3 linked regions of the Peribacillus sp. FSL E2-0218 genome follow. The protein of the gene in region 1 interacts with the protein of each later gene in a pairwise test. Links are inferred from orthologs where the notes say so. Each region holds a gene or a part of one and is shown on either strand. Other genes may lie near its edges. The genes, in order: rho, nusG and yhbY.

Region 1 (5,730 bases):
TATGAATCGGAAGTAATCCATCTTTTTTCACTATAAATAAGTCGTTCAGTGCCCCAGCTCAGTTCACTTCTAGGTTAATTATAGTATAGGTGAATAATCAACGTCAAAGAGGATTCAAGAATATGGTCATTTCTTTAATTCAACATCTATTTTGTATTGAGGCACCACACCCGTAATCAGATCTTCCAGTCGCTTCTTTTCTTCATTTCTTTCGTGATCGTCCTTGATTTTACCCTTATCATGGACCGTAACATGTATGGTATTGCCGTTAATCCAGACCGACCCTGCTTCATACTCCGTTTCAGACTTAACGGCATCCCGTATAACAGCTATCTCCTGCCCCATGGATGGGGAATTGTTGGATGTATGATCAGGCGTGTTGAGGATCTGATCGGAAGGCCGTTCCGCTTCATTTTCCCAATCCTTATTGGATACATGCTTTAAACCGCTGCCGACAAAATCCTTGCCATCACGGCTTTGATCGCCATATTCCGATTCATTATTGATTGCCTTGTCATTTGGACCGCATGCCGTCAGTGCAGTAAGCACAATAACCGCCATCCATATCATTTTCAACTTCATATTTTCACCCTCCATTTTGGTTGGTCAACAAGATCATTTCCTCATTAGCTTTCCCAAAATGGGACTATAATTAATCTTTTGTTCGCCTTCCATGTATTGGTCTGGATCACTGGTCCTTCGCATGTTCATTCCAATAAAAAAACGCCCTAAGATCTCATTCGACCATAGGGCACCCTTGATTTAAATATGCTCTTTAATCCCAGCTTCCTGCTTACCTGGAACTTCATGATGATGACGGCAGCGGGGCTCGTATGATTCCGATGCACCCACAAGGATGATCGGCTCATCATAGGAGGCCGGCTTGCCATCGATCAAGCGCTGCGTCCTGCTCGCAGGTGATCCGCACACTTCACACACAGCCTGCAGCTTAGTCACAGACTCTGCTAACGATAATAGAACCGGCATAGGACCGAATGGCTCACCTCTGAAATCCTGATCGAGTCCAGCCATAATCACTCGATAACCGCTGTCCGCAAGATGCTGGGCAACCCCGATAATTTCATGATCAAAAAATTGAACTTCATCTATTGCAATGATATCCAGGGGTTTGTCCAAAAACTTAAAGATATCTGTTGAATGGGCAATCGGCTTTGCCATCACTGAAGAGCCATTATGTGATACGACAGCCTCTTCCGCATAGCGATTATCTATAGCTGGTTTAAAAACAGCTATTTGCTCTTTGGCAAATTGAGCACGGCTGACTCGTTTAATCAATTCCTCAGATTTACCTGAAAACATGCTTCCGCAAATAAGCTCGATCCAGCCTGTTTGTTTCATTACATACATGGAAACAGCTACTCCCTTCCACCTGTCGATCCATTGGCCAAAATTGAAGTGGACCCGGCTTTATATAAATTGTTGCTTGTTTACAGAAAAGAAAAAACAGGCAAGAAAAATACTTGCCTGTTTTTTAAAAAGTCCGGCTTATTTAATACCGTATTTTTTGTTGAAACGATCAACACGTCCGCCAGCTTCAGCGAATTTTTGACGACCAGTATAGAATGGGTGGCACTCTGAACAAGTCTCAACTTTGATCTCTTCTTTAACTGAACCAGTTTCAAAAGTGTTTCCGCAAGAGCAAGATACTTTTGAAAGCTTGTAATTTGGATGAATTCCAGTTTTCATTCTTTTCAGCTCCTTCTGCCCTGAATCATTCGAAACAGAGTTATATACTTCAAGGTGAGTCTAAAACACCCTCACATTTATTGTAAAAACACATGAACCCATTATAGCAACTTAAAACTAGTTGTGCAACAGTTTGTTTCTTTACCGGTTTTAAGAACGTTTAATGCTTGCCGGTCCCTTTTTCCTCTCGGACATCTCTTCATCCAGTTTACTGAAGAATTCTTCATTGCCTTTTGTCTGTTTTAGACGGCGAAGGAATTTCTCCGAGAAATCGGGTGAGTCTGACATCGTCTTCCTGATCGCCCATAGTTTATCGAGTCGATCTTTCGGAATTAGCAACTCTTCTTTACGTGTTCCTGAACGGCGGATATCGATTGCCGGGAAGATGCGTCTTTCAGCAAGGGCACGGTCTAAATGCAGCTCCATGTTACCAGTGCCTTTGAATTCTTCATAAATGACATCATCCATTCTTGAACCGGTATCCACCAGTGCCGTAGCAAGGATCGTCAAGCTGCCGCCTTCCTCGATATTCCTAGCCGCACCGAAAAAGCGTTTTGGGCGATGGAAGGCAGCAGGGTCAATCCCCCCTGATAACGTACGCCCGCTCGGCGGGATGACAAGGTTGTAAGCTCGGGCCAGACGGGTGATGCTGTCCATAAGGATGATGACATCCCGCTTATGCTCGACGAGGCGCATCGCTCGTTCCAACACCAGTTCCGCAACCTTGATATGGTTTTCCGGCACTTCATCGAACGTTGAACTAACCACGTCACCGGCAACGGAACGTTCAATGTCCGTCACTTCCTCCGGCCGTTCATCGATCAAAAGGACGATCAATTCCGATTCAGGATGGTTCGTGGTTATCGCATTGGCAATTTCTTTGATAAGCATCGTCTTCCCAGCCTTAGGCGGTGCAACAATCAGACCGCGCTGGCCAAAACCGACCGGTGCCAGGACATCCATAATTCTAGTCGATAAGTTCTTGGGCGTAGTTTCCAGCTTGATTTGCCTGTTTGGATACAGCGGTGTTAAGCCCGGGAAATGAACACGCTCTTTCGCCGACTCCGGATTATCGCCATTGACGGCCTCGACATGGAGCAATCCGTAATAGCGTTCATTTTCCTTCGGCGGCCTTACCTTACCGGAAACCTTATCACCATTGCGCAAATCGAATCTGCGGATTTGGGAAGCGGAAATATAAATATCCTCCGAGCTTGGAGAATAATTGATTGGCCGCAAGAAACCGAACCCCTCTGAAGGGATGATCTCAAGAACGCCCTCCATGAACAGGAGACCATCCTGCTCGGCCTGTGCCTTCAGGATGGCGAAAATAAGTTCCTTTTTTGAAAGTTTGCTGTAATAGGAAACTTTATATTCACGGGCGTGCTCATAGAGATCCTTAAGTTTCATGTTTTCTAAATTAGAAATAGTTAAATTCATTATGACACCACACTTTTATTAATTAAACGTTTTCACCCATACAAAAAAAGAAATGGTTTGTTAGATGGAAGAAAAACCGCAATCCATGTACCCGACCAGAGTTTTCTTAGAAAGGATGATACATTTTTACATGTAAAGAAGAAAATGATTTGAAGGCTGCTAGAAGTTTGGAGTGAAAGGGCAGATTTTATATATAGTAATCAATTAATAGTAGACCAAGCTTTATTTTACTTTTTTTATTTTAATTATTCAACTTAAATTTTTTTATAGAGAAAGCGAGCGATGAAACCGCTCGCTTTCCCTGGGGACTTTTTCTGAAAAATGCCTCAGTCGATCAAACCATTCGGTTTAATTTTTAGACTATGGCGTCCATCGATGAAACGAACGGTTCCAGATTTTGCGCGCATGACTACGGATTGCGTCTCGCCATAATGCCCTTTGAATTGGACACCACGTAAAAGTTCACCATCAGTCACACCTGTTGCAGCAAAAATGGCGTCATCTCCGCGAACGAGGTCTTCCATCCTGAGGACCTTTCCTAGATCAAGACCCATTTTCCCACAGCGTTCCACTTCTTCATCACTCTGCGGAAGAAGCTTGCCTTGGATTTCCCCGCCCAGGCATTTCAAGGCAACGGCTGAAATGACGCCCTCCGGAGCTCCGCCTGAACCGAATAAGATATCAACACCAGTAAGATCGAAGGCCGTATTGATGGCACCCGCTACATCTCCATCATTGATCAACTTGATCCGCGCTCCCGCCTCACGAAGCTCGTGAATGATCTTCGAGTGACGATCCCGGTTCAAAACCGTTGCTACGACATCTTGGATATCTTTATTCTTTGCCTTTGCCACAGCCTTAAGGTTGTCCAGTACAGAAGCATTGATATCAATCTGGCCAACAGCCTCAGGACCAACGGCAATTTTATCCATATACATATCAGGGGCGTGCAGCAAGTTCCCCTTGTCCGCTATCGCCAATACGGCTAATGCATTCCAGCCGCCCGATGCCACGATATTGGTGCCTTCCAAAGGGTCGACCGCGACATCCACTAGCGGTCCGAGACCGGTACCAAGCTTTTCGCCAATATAGAGCATCGGCGCTTCATCCATTTCCCCTTCACCGATTACAACCGTCCCTTGCATGGGAATCGTATTGAACACATCGCGCATGGCACTCGTTGCTGCATCATCCGCTTCATCTTTCTTTCCTCTTCCCATCCAACGTGCAGAATTCAAGGCCGCCGCTTCCGTTACGCGAACAAGCTCCATCGATAAACTTCTTTCCATTTCCCGCTCCCCCTTATGTACACTAGCATGATTTATATATATATATTAGTATAACACATTATATCATATAACGTAACACAGTGAGGCAACAAGAAAAGGGATCAGCTTTTAAGCTGCTCCACTTCTTCTTGGGTCATTTCTTCACGCCAGATCGTCGCTCCTAATCCAGCAAGCTTCTCCACTAAGTGGCTATAACCACGATCTATATGTTCAAGGCCCGTCACCTCGGTGATCCCTTCAGCCATCAGGCCGGCAATTACCAAAGCTGCTCCGGCACGCAAATCACTCGCCTTCACTTTTGCACCATGAAGCTGAACGGGACCATCGATGATGCCTGCCCGTCCCTCGACCTTGATCTTTGCATTCATGCGGCGCAATTCATCGATATGCTTGAAGCGCGCCCCATATATCGTATCGGTCACCATGCTGGAGCCGCTCGCTTTTGTCAAAAGGGACGTGAACGGCTGCTGGAGATCCGTCGGGAATCCTGGATATACCAGCGTCTTGATATCAACCGCTTTATATTTTTCACCCGGTGAGACGAATATCTGATCGTCGCCAGCTTCAATGTTTATACCCATCTCCCTCATTTTGGCTGTCAATGACTCCAAATGCTGGGGTATGACATTATCGATCAAGATGCCTTCACCGACAGCAGCTGCCAAGATCATGAAGGTCCCTGCCTCAATCCGGTCTGGTATGATGGTATGTCTGCACCCATGCAAGCTCTCGACACCGTCAATGCGGATGATATCCGTTCCGGCACCTTTGATTTTCGCACCCATATTGGTTAAAAGAGTGGCAACATCAATGATTTCCGGCTCTTTCGCAGCATTCTCGATCACGGTTCGCCCTTTGGCCAACACGGCCGCAAGCATGATATTGATGGTTGCCCCGACACTGACGACATCTAAATAGATGCGTGCTCCCCGCAACTCGTCGGCCCTAAGGTAAATGGCCCCCTGTTCATTCGTCACTTGTGCACCCAGTGCTTCAAAACCCTTGATGTGCTGATCTATGGGGCGGGGTCCCAAATGACAGCCCCCCGGCAAGCCTATCACTGCCTTTTTGAATTTACCAAGCATCGCACCCATTAAATAATAGGAGGCACGCAACTTCTTCACTCTTCCATTGGGAAGAGGCATTGATATCATCCTGCTGGGATTAACAGTCATTTCTCCATCATCAAAGGAAACCTCACCGCCAATTTCCTCCATCAACTCTTTTAGCATTTGTACATCCGAGATATCAGGCAAGCCTTCAATCGTTACAGGTGAGTCCGCTAAAATCGTTG
Region 2 (5,800 bases), 4.9 Mb from region 1 along the record:
ACGTCCTGGCTGGCATATCGAATGCTCCGCAATGGTCAAAAAGTATTTGGGCGACACAATCGACATTCATGCTGGAGGTCAAGACCTTGCCTTCCCGCATCATGAAAATGAGATTGCCCAATCTGAAGCACTGACAGGCAAGACCTTTGCGAATTATTGGATGCATAATGGGTATATAAATATTGATAATGAAAAAATGTCTAAATCGTTAGGGAATTTCGTTCTTGTTCATGACATCATCAAGAATCATGATCCACAAGTGTTACGGTTCTTCATGTTATCGGTCCATTATCGCCATCCCATCAATTATAGTGAAGAGGTGCTTGAAAATGTCAAGGCAGCCCTCGATCGTCTGAGGACATCTTATCAAAACTTAAAGCACCGTCTTCAGGCAAGCGACGGATTGACCGAAAACAATGAGGCCTGGATCGCGAAGGTTAATGAATTACAAGACCAGTTCATTGCTGAAATGGACGATGACTTCAATACAGCCAATGCGATTTCCATCCTTTTTGAACTATCCAAACAGGCAAATTATTACTTGATGGAGAAAAATACACATAAGGAAGTCATTGATGCTTTCCTTGAAAAATTCAGTACCCTATTTTCTGTCCTGGGTCTGTCCCTGGAAGAGGAGGGGCTGTTGGATGAAGAAATCGAAGGCTTGATCCAGCAAAGAATACAAGCGCGTAAGGACCGTGACTTCGGGCTATCTGATGAAATTCGTGACCGCTTGAAAAGCATGAATATCATATTAGAGGATACCCCTCAAGGTACAAGATGGAAAAGAGGGTAAGGAATGCTTCATTACGATAGTAAGATAGATGCAAAAATGCTGAACAGTCTTGCTTTAGCTTATATAGGTGATGCCGTATACGAAACGTATATCCGGCATCACCTCATTCAAAACGGAGCGGTCAAGCCCAATCTGCTGCACAAGAAAGCTACGTCTTTTGTAGCGGCTAAAGCTCAAAATAAAATCATCCATTTTTTCTTGGAGTCGGATTGGTTATCGGAAGAGGAATCAGCTGTCGTTCGGCGGGGCCGAAATGCGAAATCCGGTTCTGTCCCGAAGAATACGGATGTGCAAACGTATCGCTACAGTACAGCCTTTGAGGCACTGATGGGCTATTTATATTTATCGGGCCGAATTGAAAGAATGGAAGAACTCATAAAAAAAGCTATTGAATACATTGAAGAAGAAAAGGGGCGGAACCCATGAGTGAAGAATATATCATCGGCAGGAACCCCGTTTTGGAAGCTCTTCGCTCCGAACGGGATATTAATAAAATTTGGATAGCGGAGGGGTCGCAAAAAGGCTCGATGCAGCCGCTAATTGGTTTGGCGAAGGAAAAGAAGGTATTCATGCAGATCGTCCCGAAGAAAAAAATTGACCAAATGGTTGAAGGCATCCATCAAGGAGTTGTCGCACAAGTTGCGGCATATGAATATGTGGAATTGGATGACTTATTCGCAAAAGCGGCAGAACGGGAAGAAGCACCTTTTTTCATGATTCTTGATGAAGTAGAAGATCCCCATAATTTAGGTTCGATCATGAGAACGGCTGATGCAGTCGGGGCCCATGGAATCATTATTCCGAAAAGAAGAGCGGTGGGCTTAACGGCAACCGTGGCGAAGGCTTCGACGGGTGCGATTGAGTATATCCCGGTGGCACGCGTCACCAATTTGGCGAGAGCGGTGGAAGAGTTGAAAGAGCGCGGTGTATGGATTGTCGGTACTGACGCGAAAGGCAGCGATGACTACCGTAACATGGATGGAAAGATGCCGATCGGCCTCGTCATCGGAAGTGAAGGAAAAGGGATGGCCCGGTTAATGAAAGAAAAATGCGATTTCCTCATCCGTTTGCCTATGGCTGGCCAAGTAACGTCGTTAAATGCATCAGTCGCAGCCGGATTACTGATGTATGAGGTCTATCGCAAAAGAAATCCTTTAGGACAATAATGGGATGGATATTCTGTTGGTGGACGGTTATAACATTATAGGGGCCTGGCCGGAACTGAGAGAATTAAAAGAACGGGACCTTGCTGCCGCAAGAGATAGATTGATTGAAATGATGGCGGAATATCAGGCATTTACCGGATCGCGGGTAATTGTCGTATTCGACGCCCAATATGTTCAGGGAATCGCCCGTATTTTCAAAAATCATAAAGTTGACGTAATTTTTACAAAAGAAAATGAAACCGCGGATGAGAGAATAGAAAAGATGGCCATTGAGCTGAATAATGTCAAAACGCAGATTCAAGTGGCCACCTCCGACTTCACCGAGCAGTGGGTGATCTTTGGCCAAGGGGCTCTAAGGAAATCAGCGCGTGAACTGCTTATTGAAATGGAAGAAATCCAAGGGGAAATCAAGAAAGATGTCAGAAAAACGACAACGATAAAACCGTCTGGCAAAATTCCTTTGAGTGAAGAAGTGGCAGAAATTTTTGAAAAATGGCGCCGCGGGAAAATTTGAACCATTGACGGGTAAATTTTACCTGCTGTATAATATTTCTATCTGAGTCAGGTCAGGGGGATATAATGTGGGTCTCAAATTCGGAATGAAGCTGAACGAAAAGTATCTGCAGTTTGATGATGATGAATTGATAGGGTTGGTTCACACTGGTGACAGTGAAGCGCTGGATTATTTGATCCAAAAGTATCGTAATTTCGTAAGAGCAAAGGCAAGGACTTATTTCTTGATTGGTGCAGATAAGGAAGACATCGTGCAAGAAGGTATGATCGGCCTGTATAAAGCTGTCCGTGATTTCAAGGGCGATAAGTTATCTTCCTTCAAAGCATTTGCAGAACTATGCATTACGAGGCAAATCATTACCGCTATTAAAACGGCAACACGTCAAAAACATATTCCGCTCAATTCCTATGTTTCCCTGGACAAGCCCATTTATGATGAGGAATCGGACCGAACTCTTATGGATATTATATCGGGTACGAAAGTTCTGGACCCGGAAGAACTGATCATCAACAAAGAAGAGTTTGACGATATCGAATTGAAAATGGCCGAGCTCCTGAGTGATCTTGAGAGAAAAGTATTGGCTCTTTACCTGGATGGACAAACCTACCAGGAAATTTCTGAAGAGTTGAACAGGCATGTTAAGTCAATCGACAACGCCCTTCAGCGGGTGAAAAGAAAGCTCGAGCGCTATTTGGAAGTAAGGGAAATCAGTTTATAATCCCTCCGCTTTTTCCGCTTAATTTCATCTGTCCCTTCTCCACTTGGAAATTTAATTTTCACTAAATTATTTAAATGGATGTCAGGAAACCGAAGTCGCGCCCGAACGGTATCCGTACTGGGTGAATCCCGCTTTGATATTGACAATAAAAGACAGCCGTGATAAGGTTTTAGGGATATAGTAGATAGGAAAGGTGTATCTAAATGCCCAAAAAAATCGTTCTTGCCTGCACGGATTGCGGTTCAAGAAATTACAGTTATGAAAGCAAACAATCGACAAGCGGCGAACGCCTGGAAATCAAGAAGTTTTGCAGTACATGCAATGCACATACAATTCATAAAGAAACGAAATAAATGTTTTATAAATAGATTGACAGAAGCTGTCTAATGCTTGGAGGATACATTCATGAAACGTTTTACCGAATTTTTCAGCGGTGTCGTTCGCGAAATGCAAAAAGTAAGCTGGCCAAAACGCAAGGAGCTTACCAAATATACAATCGTGGTAGTAACGACTGTAATATTTATGGCTTTATTCTTTACAGTGGTCGATTTGGGCATTTCCGAATTAATTCGCTTAGTTATTGAATAAGAGATTCGAAAATAAGGTATAATAGTGATAGAATAATATGTGTCAGCAGAAAAGCCCGGAAACGGGTTTTTTAATTTGTCTTTTTTAATAAGTTCAAAATCGCGCACTGCTGCACCATGAATCACCACAAAATATTCTAGTTAAGTCGGGATGACGCCGGAACTGGGTTTTTGGCTAAAACGTTCAAAGATAAAGCTCAATAAAGAAAAATGATCGATTGCAGGGAGGGAAGGACGTTAAAGTCCTAACACATGGAAAAGAATTGGTATGTAGTTCACACCTATTCAGGTTATGAAAACAAGGTTAAAGCTAACTTGGAAAAACGTGTTGAAACGATGGGGATGGAAGATAAGATCTTCCGGGTTGTAGTTCCTGAAGAAGAAGAAACAGAAATTAAAGATGGTAAAAAGAAAGTAACCAAAAAGAAAGTATTTCCAGGATATGTACTGGTGGAAATCATCATGACGGATGACTCCTGGTATGTAGTCCGGAATACGCCTGGTGTAACAGGTTTCGTAGGTTCGTCTGGAGCCGGTTCCAAACCGACTGCGTTACTTCCGGAAGAAATTGAAGTCGTTCTTAAGCGAATGGGCGTTGATGAAAGCAAATTCGAAGTTGATTTTGAACTCGGAGACACCGTTCAAGTTAAAGAAGGGCCATTTGCAACCTTTGCAGGACCGATAGAAGAACTTGATAAAGATAAAGGAAAAGTAAGGGTGCTAGTCAATATGTTCGGTCGTGATACACCGGTAGAACTTGATTTTAACCAAGTGGAAAAATTATAAACGGAAAAAAACTTGAAATTGCCATTTGAAAGTGGTAAAATTTCAAAGGTCAGTATGTTTCAATTTTTAGGCCTCAACGATACAAGCATTCTTTATTAATATATAAAGAATTCAAGATGAGTGGGAGGGTATACCCCTATTACCACATCACGGACTTATAAGGAGGTGTGTCTCGTGGCTAAAAAAGTAATTAAAATGGTTAAATTGCAAATTCCTGCTGGTAAAGCGAATCCGGCACCGCCAGTCGGTCCTGCATTAGGTCAAGCTGGTGTAAACATCATGGGATTCTGTAAGGAGTTCAACGCTCGTACAGCAGATCAAGCTGGTCTAATTATTCCTGTTGAAATCACGGTATTTGAAGACCGTTCATTTACATTCATTACAAAAACTCCACCGGCTGCAGTATTGCTTAAGAAAGTAGCAGGTATCGAGTCTGGTTCTGGTGAACCTAACCGTAATAAAGTTGCTACAGTCAAGCGTGATCAAGTGCGCGAGATTGCTGAAACTAAAATGCCTGACCTAAACGCTGCAAACGTTGAAGCTGCAATGCGTATGGTTGAAGGTACTGCTCGCAGCATGGGTATTGTCATCGAAGACTAATCCATGTAATTGCTATTTGTTTCTACGGGGTTGCGATTGATACTCGCAACCTTTATTCGTGGGAGGTCATTCCGTTAAAACCACAATTTAGGAGGATTTATATCATGGCAAAAAAAGGTAAAAAGTATCTTGAAGCAGCTAAGCTTGTAGAAGTATCTAAGGCTTATGCTGTAACTGAAGCAATTGAAGTGGCTAAAAAAGCTAACTTCGCAAAATTCGATGCGACTGTTGAAGTTGCTTTCCGTTTAGGCGTAGACCCTAAGAAAGCTGACCAACAAATTCGTGGAGCGGTTGTTCTACCGAATGGTACTGGTAAAACTCAACGCGTATTAGTATTCGCTAAAGGCGAAAAAGCAAAAGAAGCGGAAGCTGCTGGTGCTGACTACGTTGGCGAATCTGACTTCATCAACAAAATCCAACAAGGATGGTTCGAATTCGATGTAATCGTAGCGACTCCAGACATGATGGGTGAAGTTGGTAAACTTGGACGTGTTTTAGGACCAAAAGGTTTAATGCCTAACCCTAAAACTGGTACAGTAACATTTGACGTTACGAAAGCAGTAAATGAAATCAAAGCTGGTAAAGTTGAATACCGCGTAGATAAAGCTGGTAACATCCATGCTCCAATCGGTA
Region 3 (5,699 bases), 1.6 Mb from region 1 along the record:
CCGTGTCGGTGAAGCCATTGGCTATATGAAAGCCGTTTAAAACTAAAATAAGAAGGCTGACATATGATGTCAGCCTATGTATGCCATATTAAATTAAGGCTCGGATTTTATGTGTCAAGGCTCTTCGATGAATCTCCGTTTCTATGAGGCGGATGAATTCGGTACTAAGCTTTAAATTCTGTGCTTTAAAATAGGATTCCAGCAACAGGTCATCAGATAGTTTTTGCATCAGGTCGCCATTTACGGCTGCTCACCTCCAGTAGGAATTGCGAGGAATAATTCTGTGTTTTCTTACATATATTGATAAGTCTTCCTTGCTGTACCCCTACTGTATCAGAAATAAACACGGAGAACAATCGTTCTGTTATCCACAGTTAAAAGTGGATAACCTGTGGTTAAGATGTTTACAAAGTGGACGAAATGGTGCCACTCAGCATGGAAAATGTTAGTAAAGTTATCCACAGGCTGAGGGAATGAAATTTTTGTCGAAATCTTTTCGGAATAATTAGGTCTTTCGTTCGCCTAATTTTCCTGTCTTTCTTAAAAATGCCTTCCCATATCCGAAAACTTACATTATGATGATTTTTTACCGTAAGCACGCTTTCCGAAATTTTTTTGAAAGTAAGCCGAAAATTCGATATGATGGAGACGGTAAATTTTAATGAAAATATAGAGGTGCCCATATGCTTAAATTATTTTTGCCGAGTGAACATGTTAAAAGCATTTTTAATATAGATCCTCAAGAATTGAAAAAAAGAGGGATAAAGGGAGTCATCACCGACTTGGATAATACCCTTGTTGAATGGGACAGGCCTACAGCGACACCAGATTTAATCAAATGGTTCGATAACATGCGGGCCCATGGCATTTTAGTGACGATTGTGTCCAATAATAATGAAAATCGGGTTCGGTCTTTTTCCGATCCGCTTCACATTCCGTTCATCCATCAGGCCAGGAAGCCGATGTCGCGGGCTTTCCATAAAGCGCGTAAGGCGATGGGATTGAAGTTAGAGGAGACGGTTGTGATCGGCGATCAGTTATTGACGGATGTATTGGGAGGGAACAGAGGTGGGTTCCATACGATTTTAGTGGTTCCTGTCGCCCAGACTGATGAATTCAGGACGAAAATCAATCGTTATTTCGAAAGAAAGATCATGGCCTTTTTCAAACGAAAAGGGATGATAGAATGGGAGGATCACAATTGAACAATCATCAAGAATTAGTGTGCATCGGCTGCGGCGTGAAGGTCCAGACGGAAGATCCGAAGGAATTGGGCTTTGCCCCTAAATCAGCTCTGGAAAAAGAGACGATCGTTTGTCAGCGTTGCTTTAAATTGAAGCATTATAACGAGGTTCAGGATGTATCCTTAACAGACGATGACTTCTTGAAAATCTTGAATAAAGTCGGCGAAACAGATTCCTTGATCGTCAAGGTCGTCGATATTTTTGATTTCAATGGAAGCTGGCTGCCGGGCCTTCATCGATTTGTAGGAAGAAATGATGTTCTTTTGATCGGGAATAAAGTGGATTTATTGCCGAAGTCCGTGAAACCGAATAAATTGATCAATTGGATGAAGCAATCTTCGAAGGAATTGGGATTGAATCCGGTTGATGTCTTACTTGTCAGTGCAGACAAGGGAAAGCACATCCTTGAAGCGGCCGATGCGATCGAACGGTATCGCAAAGGAAAGGATGTCTATGTTGTGGGCTGTACGAATGTGGGTAAATCTACTTTCATTAACCGCCTGATTAAAGAAGTGAGCGGAGAAGGCGATATCATCACGACTTCCCACTTCCCGGGCACGACTTTGGACATGATCGAAATTCCTTTGGATGATGGACAGGCACTGATCGATACGCCAGGAATCATCAATCACCACCAAATGGCCCATTATGTGGACAAGCGGGATTTCAAGGTGATCATGCCGAAGAAGGAAATCAAGCCAAGAGTGTATCAGTTGAATGAGGAGCAGACGTTATTTTTTGGAGGACTGGCCAGGCTGGATTACGTCTCGGGCGGAAGGCGTTCCCTCACTTGCTACCTTTCGAATGAATTGAACATCCATCGTACGAAATTGGAAAAGGCTGATGAGCTGTACAAAAATCATGCCGGAGAATTATTGACGCCGCCACGGCCTGAACAAATCGAGGAATTCCCGAAGTTGATTCCGCATGAATTCTCTTTGAAAGATGGTAAAATGGATATTGTGTTTTCTGGCCTTGGCTGGGTGACAGTCAATGAGCCGGGAGCAAAAATCGTTGCACATGTCCCAAAAGGGGTCAATGTCATCGTTCGAAAATCATTAATCTAATATAGGGGTCGTCAAAGACTATGAAAAAGATCTATGGGGTAATGGGAGATCCAATCGCACATTCGATGTCACCGGACATTCATAATGATGCATTCGAAAAAGAAAATATAGAAGCGGTTTATCACCATTTTCATGTGACGAAAGAAGGATTGAACGATGCTGTTAAGGGCATGAAAGCCCTTGGTATAGAAGGGTTTAACATCACGATCCCGCATAAGGAATCCATCATCCCCTTCCTTGATGAAGTGGATGAGCTGGCCCTGGCAATCGGGGCTGTAAATACGGTTGTTAACAAAAATGGTCGCTTTATAGGGTATAATACAGACGGAAAAGGATTTTTCAAATCCTTATGCGATGAAATATCAGGTGACATGAAGGCTAAAAAAACGTTAGTGATCGGAGCGGGCGGTGCTGCGCGTGCGATTTATTTTACTCTTGTGAAAGAAGGGGTAAAGCAAGTCGATATTGCAAATCGGACGAAGGAAAGAGCGGCTGAGCTTGTTTCTGATTGCCCATATGATAAAATATCGAAGGCACTCTCGATTATCGAAGCGGAACAAAGCTTATCACAATATGATTTAATCATCCAAACGACATCATCGGGAATGAGTCCTGAGTATGATCATTCACCGTTGAATGTCGACCGGCTTAAAACCGGCGCAATAGTCAGTGACATCATCTACAATCCCCTGCAGACCAAGCTGCTGCGCGAAGCTTCCGAAAAAGGGGCGAAAACGCAAAATGGCCTGGGAATGTTCATCAACCAGGGGGCGCTCGCTTTTGAGATATGGACGGGCATTATGCCGGATACAGCAAGAATGACAGATATTGTCTTGAACAAACTAGGAGGTAACACATGTTAACAGGAAAACAAAAAAGATTCTTACGATCGAAGGCCCATCACCTCAACCCGATTTTTCAAGTCGGGAAAGGCGGGGTCAATGATAATCTCATCAAGCAAATTGGTGAGGCTCTTGAAGTACGTGAATTGATCAAGGTCAGCATCCTGCAAAACTGTGAAGAAGACCGCAATGATGTGGGTCTTTCTTTATCAAAAGGTGCGCGGGCGGAATTGGTTCAGATCATCGGCAATACCATCGTCCTGTATAAAGAATCAAGAGAAAACAAACAACTTAAACTACCTTAAGGGAACCTACCTATGAAAAAAATTGGAATTCTTGGCGGTACATTCAATCCACCGCACATCGGCCATTTAATTATTGCGAATGAAGTGCTGGACGCTCTAGAGCTTGATGAAATCAGATTCATGCCAAACCATGTTCCTCCCCATAAGGAAAAATCGGAGGAAGTAACCGATATGGACAGGCTGGCTATGTTGGAAAACGCGATAGCCACCAACCCATCTTTTTATATTGAGGGTATTGAAATAGAAAGAAAAGGCACATCTTATACGTATGATACGATAAAGCTCCTGAAAGAACGTGAGCCGACCAATGAATTCTATTTCATAATTGGCGCAGATATGATTGAGTATTTACCAAAGTGGCATCGAATCGACGAATTGGTGGAGTTGGTCCATTTCGTCGGGGTGAAGCGTCCTGGCTATGACGAGAAAACCCTATACCCGATCACGATGGTGAAAGTCCCGCAGATGTTCATTTCCTCTTCCATGATCCGAAGGAAGTTAAGAACGGGGAAAACCGTGAAATATTTAATTGCAGATCCTGTGGTGAAGTATATTAAAGGGAATGGTTTATATGAATCGTGAAAGAGCGCTGGCGCTTGTCAAAGAACAAATCACGGAGCGCAGGTACATCCATACTCTAGGCGTGATGGAGTCGGCCATTGAACTTGCCGAGCTCTATGGCGCTGATACAAAAAAAGCCGAACTGGCAGCCATATTCCACGATTATGCAAAGTTTCGTCCAAAAGAAGAAATGGAGCAAATCATCATCGCCGAAAAGATGGCGCCGGATCTACTCCGCTACAATATGGAGCTGTGGCACGCTCCAGTCGGGGCTTACCTGGTGAAAAAGGAAGCAGGCATCACGGACGCCGAAATTTTGGATGCAATTGCCTATCACACGTCAGGCAGGGTCGGCATGAGCCTTTTGGATAAGGTCATTTATCTTGCTGATTATATTGAGCCGGGACGTTCCTTTCCAGGTGTCGAAGAAGTCAGGCAGACAGCCAAGCAAAACTTGGATCATGCTGTCATACAGGCTTTAAGGAATACCGTTGCTTTTTTAATGAAAAGAAATCAGGCCATTTACCCTGATACATTTAACACATATAATGATTTGATCATGAATTTGAAGGAGAAGATGTAATGACTGAACGTGAACTTCTTGTAATTGCAGCAAAAGCGGCGGATGATAAAAGGGCGGAGGATATCGTGGCTTTGAATATGCAAGGCATATCCCTTGTTGCGGATTATTTTTTAATCTGTCATGGTAATTCCGAAAAACAAGTGCAAGCCATCGCTCGTGAAATGAAGAGCAAAGCCGATGAATCAGGTATCGCTGTAAAGCGTCTTGAAGGATTTGATGAAGCGAAGTGGGTGCTCGTCGATCTTGGCGATGTAGTGGCGCACATTTTCCATAAGGATGAAAGAAACTACTATAACCTCGAACGTTTATGGGGAGATGCACCTTTTGAAGATTTAGAGAGTGAACTGACTCCATGACCTACGAACGCTTTGCCTATGTATACGATGAACTGATGAAGGATGCACCCTATGAAAAATGGCTGATGATCCTTACGGCGAAGCTGGAACAGTACGGAATTGGCGGAAGGAAGGTTCTCGACTTGGCATGTGGAACCGGGGAAATGACCGTTGAATTGGCGCAGCACGGATTTGAGGTCACAGGCGTGGACCTCTCAGATGAAATGCTTCTGGTTGCCAATGAAAAAGCGGTGAAGCTCGGATTAACGATTCCCTTATTCCAACAGAATATGGCAGAACTTGAGGGGCTTGGTCGTTTTGACTGTGTCACGATTTTTTGTGATTCGTTGAACTACCTACGAGATGAGGCGGATATTGCCAAAACGTTCACCCGGGTGTACGAGCATTTAGAGGATGGCGGGTTGTTCTTGTTCGATGTCCATTCCCTATATAAAATGGAAGAAGTGTTCCATAACCATACGTTTGCCGTCAGCGATGAAGAAGTTTCCTATATATGGGATTGTTTTCCTGGTGAAGAACCTTACAGTGTGGAACATGAGTTGAGTTTTTTCGTGAAGGACGAGCGAAGTGGTCTGTATGACCGCTTTGATGAGTTGCATTATCAACGGACTTATCCGGTTGACCAATATAAAAAATGGTTGCAGCAAGCAGGGTTTACCGTGACGGAACTTATGGCGGATCTTGAAGAAGCCCCGCCTGCATCGGAAACTGAACGGGTATTATTCGTAGCCAGAAAATGAA

What was found.
Region 2: the proteins of rho (region 1) and nusG interact in binary tests that used the Escherichia coli proteins (3 or more experiments, as listed by UniProt). The link is inferred for Peribacillus sp. FSL E2-0218 from one-to-one orthologs.
Region 3: the proteins of rho (region 1) and yhbY interact in binary tests that used the Escherichia coli proteins (3 or more experiments, as listed by UniProt). The link is inferred for Peribacillus sp. FSL E2-0218 from one-to-one orthologs.

What each region holds. Positions count from the first base shown.
Region 1 is NZ_CP150304.1:4,999,236-5,004,965, forward strand. Bases 1,003-3,929 are described here. They hold rho (transcription termination factor Rho), read right to left. Parts: upstream 3,148-3,929; coding sequence 1,858-3,147; downstream 1,003-1,857. Other genes in these bases: MHI53_RS24195 (thymidine kinase), read right to left, coding at 1,003-1,368; rpmE (50S ribosomal protein L31), read right to left, coding at 1,507-1,707; glpX (class II fructose-bisphosphatase), read right to left, coding at 3,474-3,929. Outside these bases: MHI53_RS24190 (hypothetical protein), read right to left, coding at 127-582; more of MHI53_RS24195, read right to left, coding at 763-1,002; more of glpX, read right to left, coding at 3,930-4,436; MHI53_RS24215 (UDP-N-acetylglucosamine 1-carboxyvinyltransferase), read right to left, coding at 4,538-5,730. UniProt on the Escherichia coli protein: Facilitates transcription termination by a mechanism that involves Rho binding to the nascent RNA, activation of Rho's RNA-dependent ATPase activity, and release of the mRNA from the DNA template.
Region 2 is NZ_CP150304.1:116,561-122,360, forward strand. Bases 2,804-5,800 are described here. They hold nusG (transcription termination/antitermination protein NusG), read left to right. Parts: upstream 2,804-4,033; coding sequence 4,034-4,567; downstream 4,568-5,800. Other genes in these bases: sigH (RNA polymerase sporulation sigma factor SigH), read left to right, coding at 2,804-3,194; rpmG (50S ribosomal protein L33), read left to right, coding at 3,398-3,547; secE (preprotein translocase subunit SecE), read left to right, coding at 3,600-3,782; rplK (50S ribosomal protein L11), read left to right, coding at 4,742-5,167; rplA (50S ribosomal protein L1), read left to right, coding at 5,272-5,800. Outside these bases: cysS (cysteine--tRNA ligase), read left to right, coding at 1-796; MHI53_RS00610 (Mini-ribonuclease 3), read left to right, coding at 800-1,222; 23S rRNA (guanosine(2251)-2'-O)-methyltransferase RlmB, read left to right, coding at 1,219-1,962; MHI53_RS00620 (NYN domain-containing protein), read left to right, coding at 1,967-2,476; more of sigH, read left to right, coding at 2,562-2,803. UniProt on the Escherichia coli protein: Part of the processive rRNA transcription and antitermination complex (rrnTAC). The complex forms an RNA-chaperone ring around the RNA exit tunnel of RNA polymerase (RNAP).
Region 3 is NZ_CP150304.1:3,382,105-3,387,803, reverse strand. What follows is about bases 1,917-4,812. They hold yhbY (ribosome assembly RNA-binding protein YhbY), read left to right. Parts: upstream 1,917-3,167; coding sequence 3,168-3,458; downstream 3,459-4,812. Other genes in these bases: rsfS (ribosome silencing factor), read left to right, coding at 4,602-4,812; yqeK (bis(5'-nucleosyl)-tetraphosphatase (symmetrical) YqeK), read left to right, coding at 4,030-4,602; MHI53_RS16305 (nicotinate-nucleotide adenylyltransferase), read left to right, coding at 3,471-4,040; aroE (shikimate dehydrogenase), read left to right, coding at 2,332-3,174; yqeH (ribosome biogenesis GTPase YqeH), read left to right, coding at 1,917-2,311. Also shown: MHI53_RS16335 (phosphatidylserine decarboxylase), read left to right, coding at 1-40; MHI53_RS16330 (sporulation histidine kinase inhibitor Sda), read right to left, coding at 89-229; MHI53_RS16325 (YqeG family HAD IIIA-type phosphatase), read left to right, coding at 684-1,205; more of yqeH, read left to right, coding at 1,187-1,916; more of rsfS, read left to right, coding at 4,813-4,958; MHI53_RS16290 (class I SAM-dependent methyltransferase), read left to right, coding at 4,955-5,698.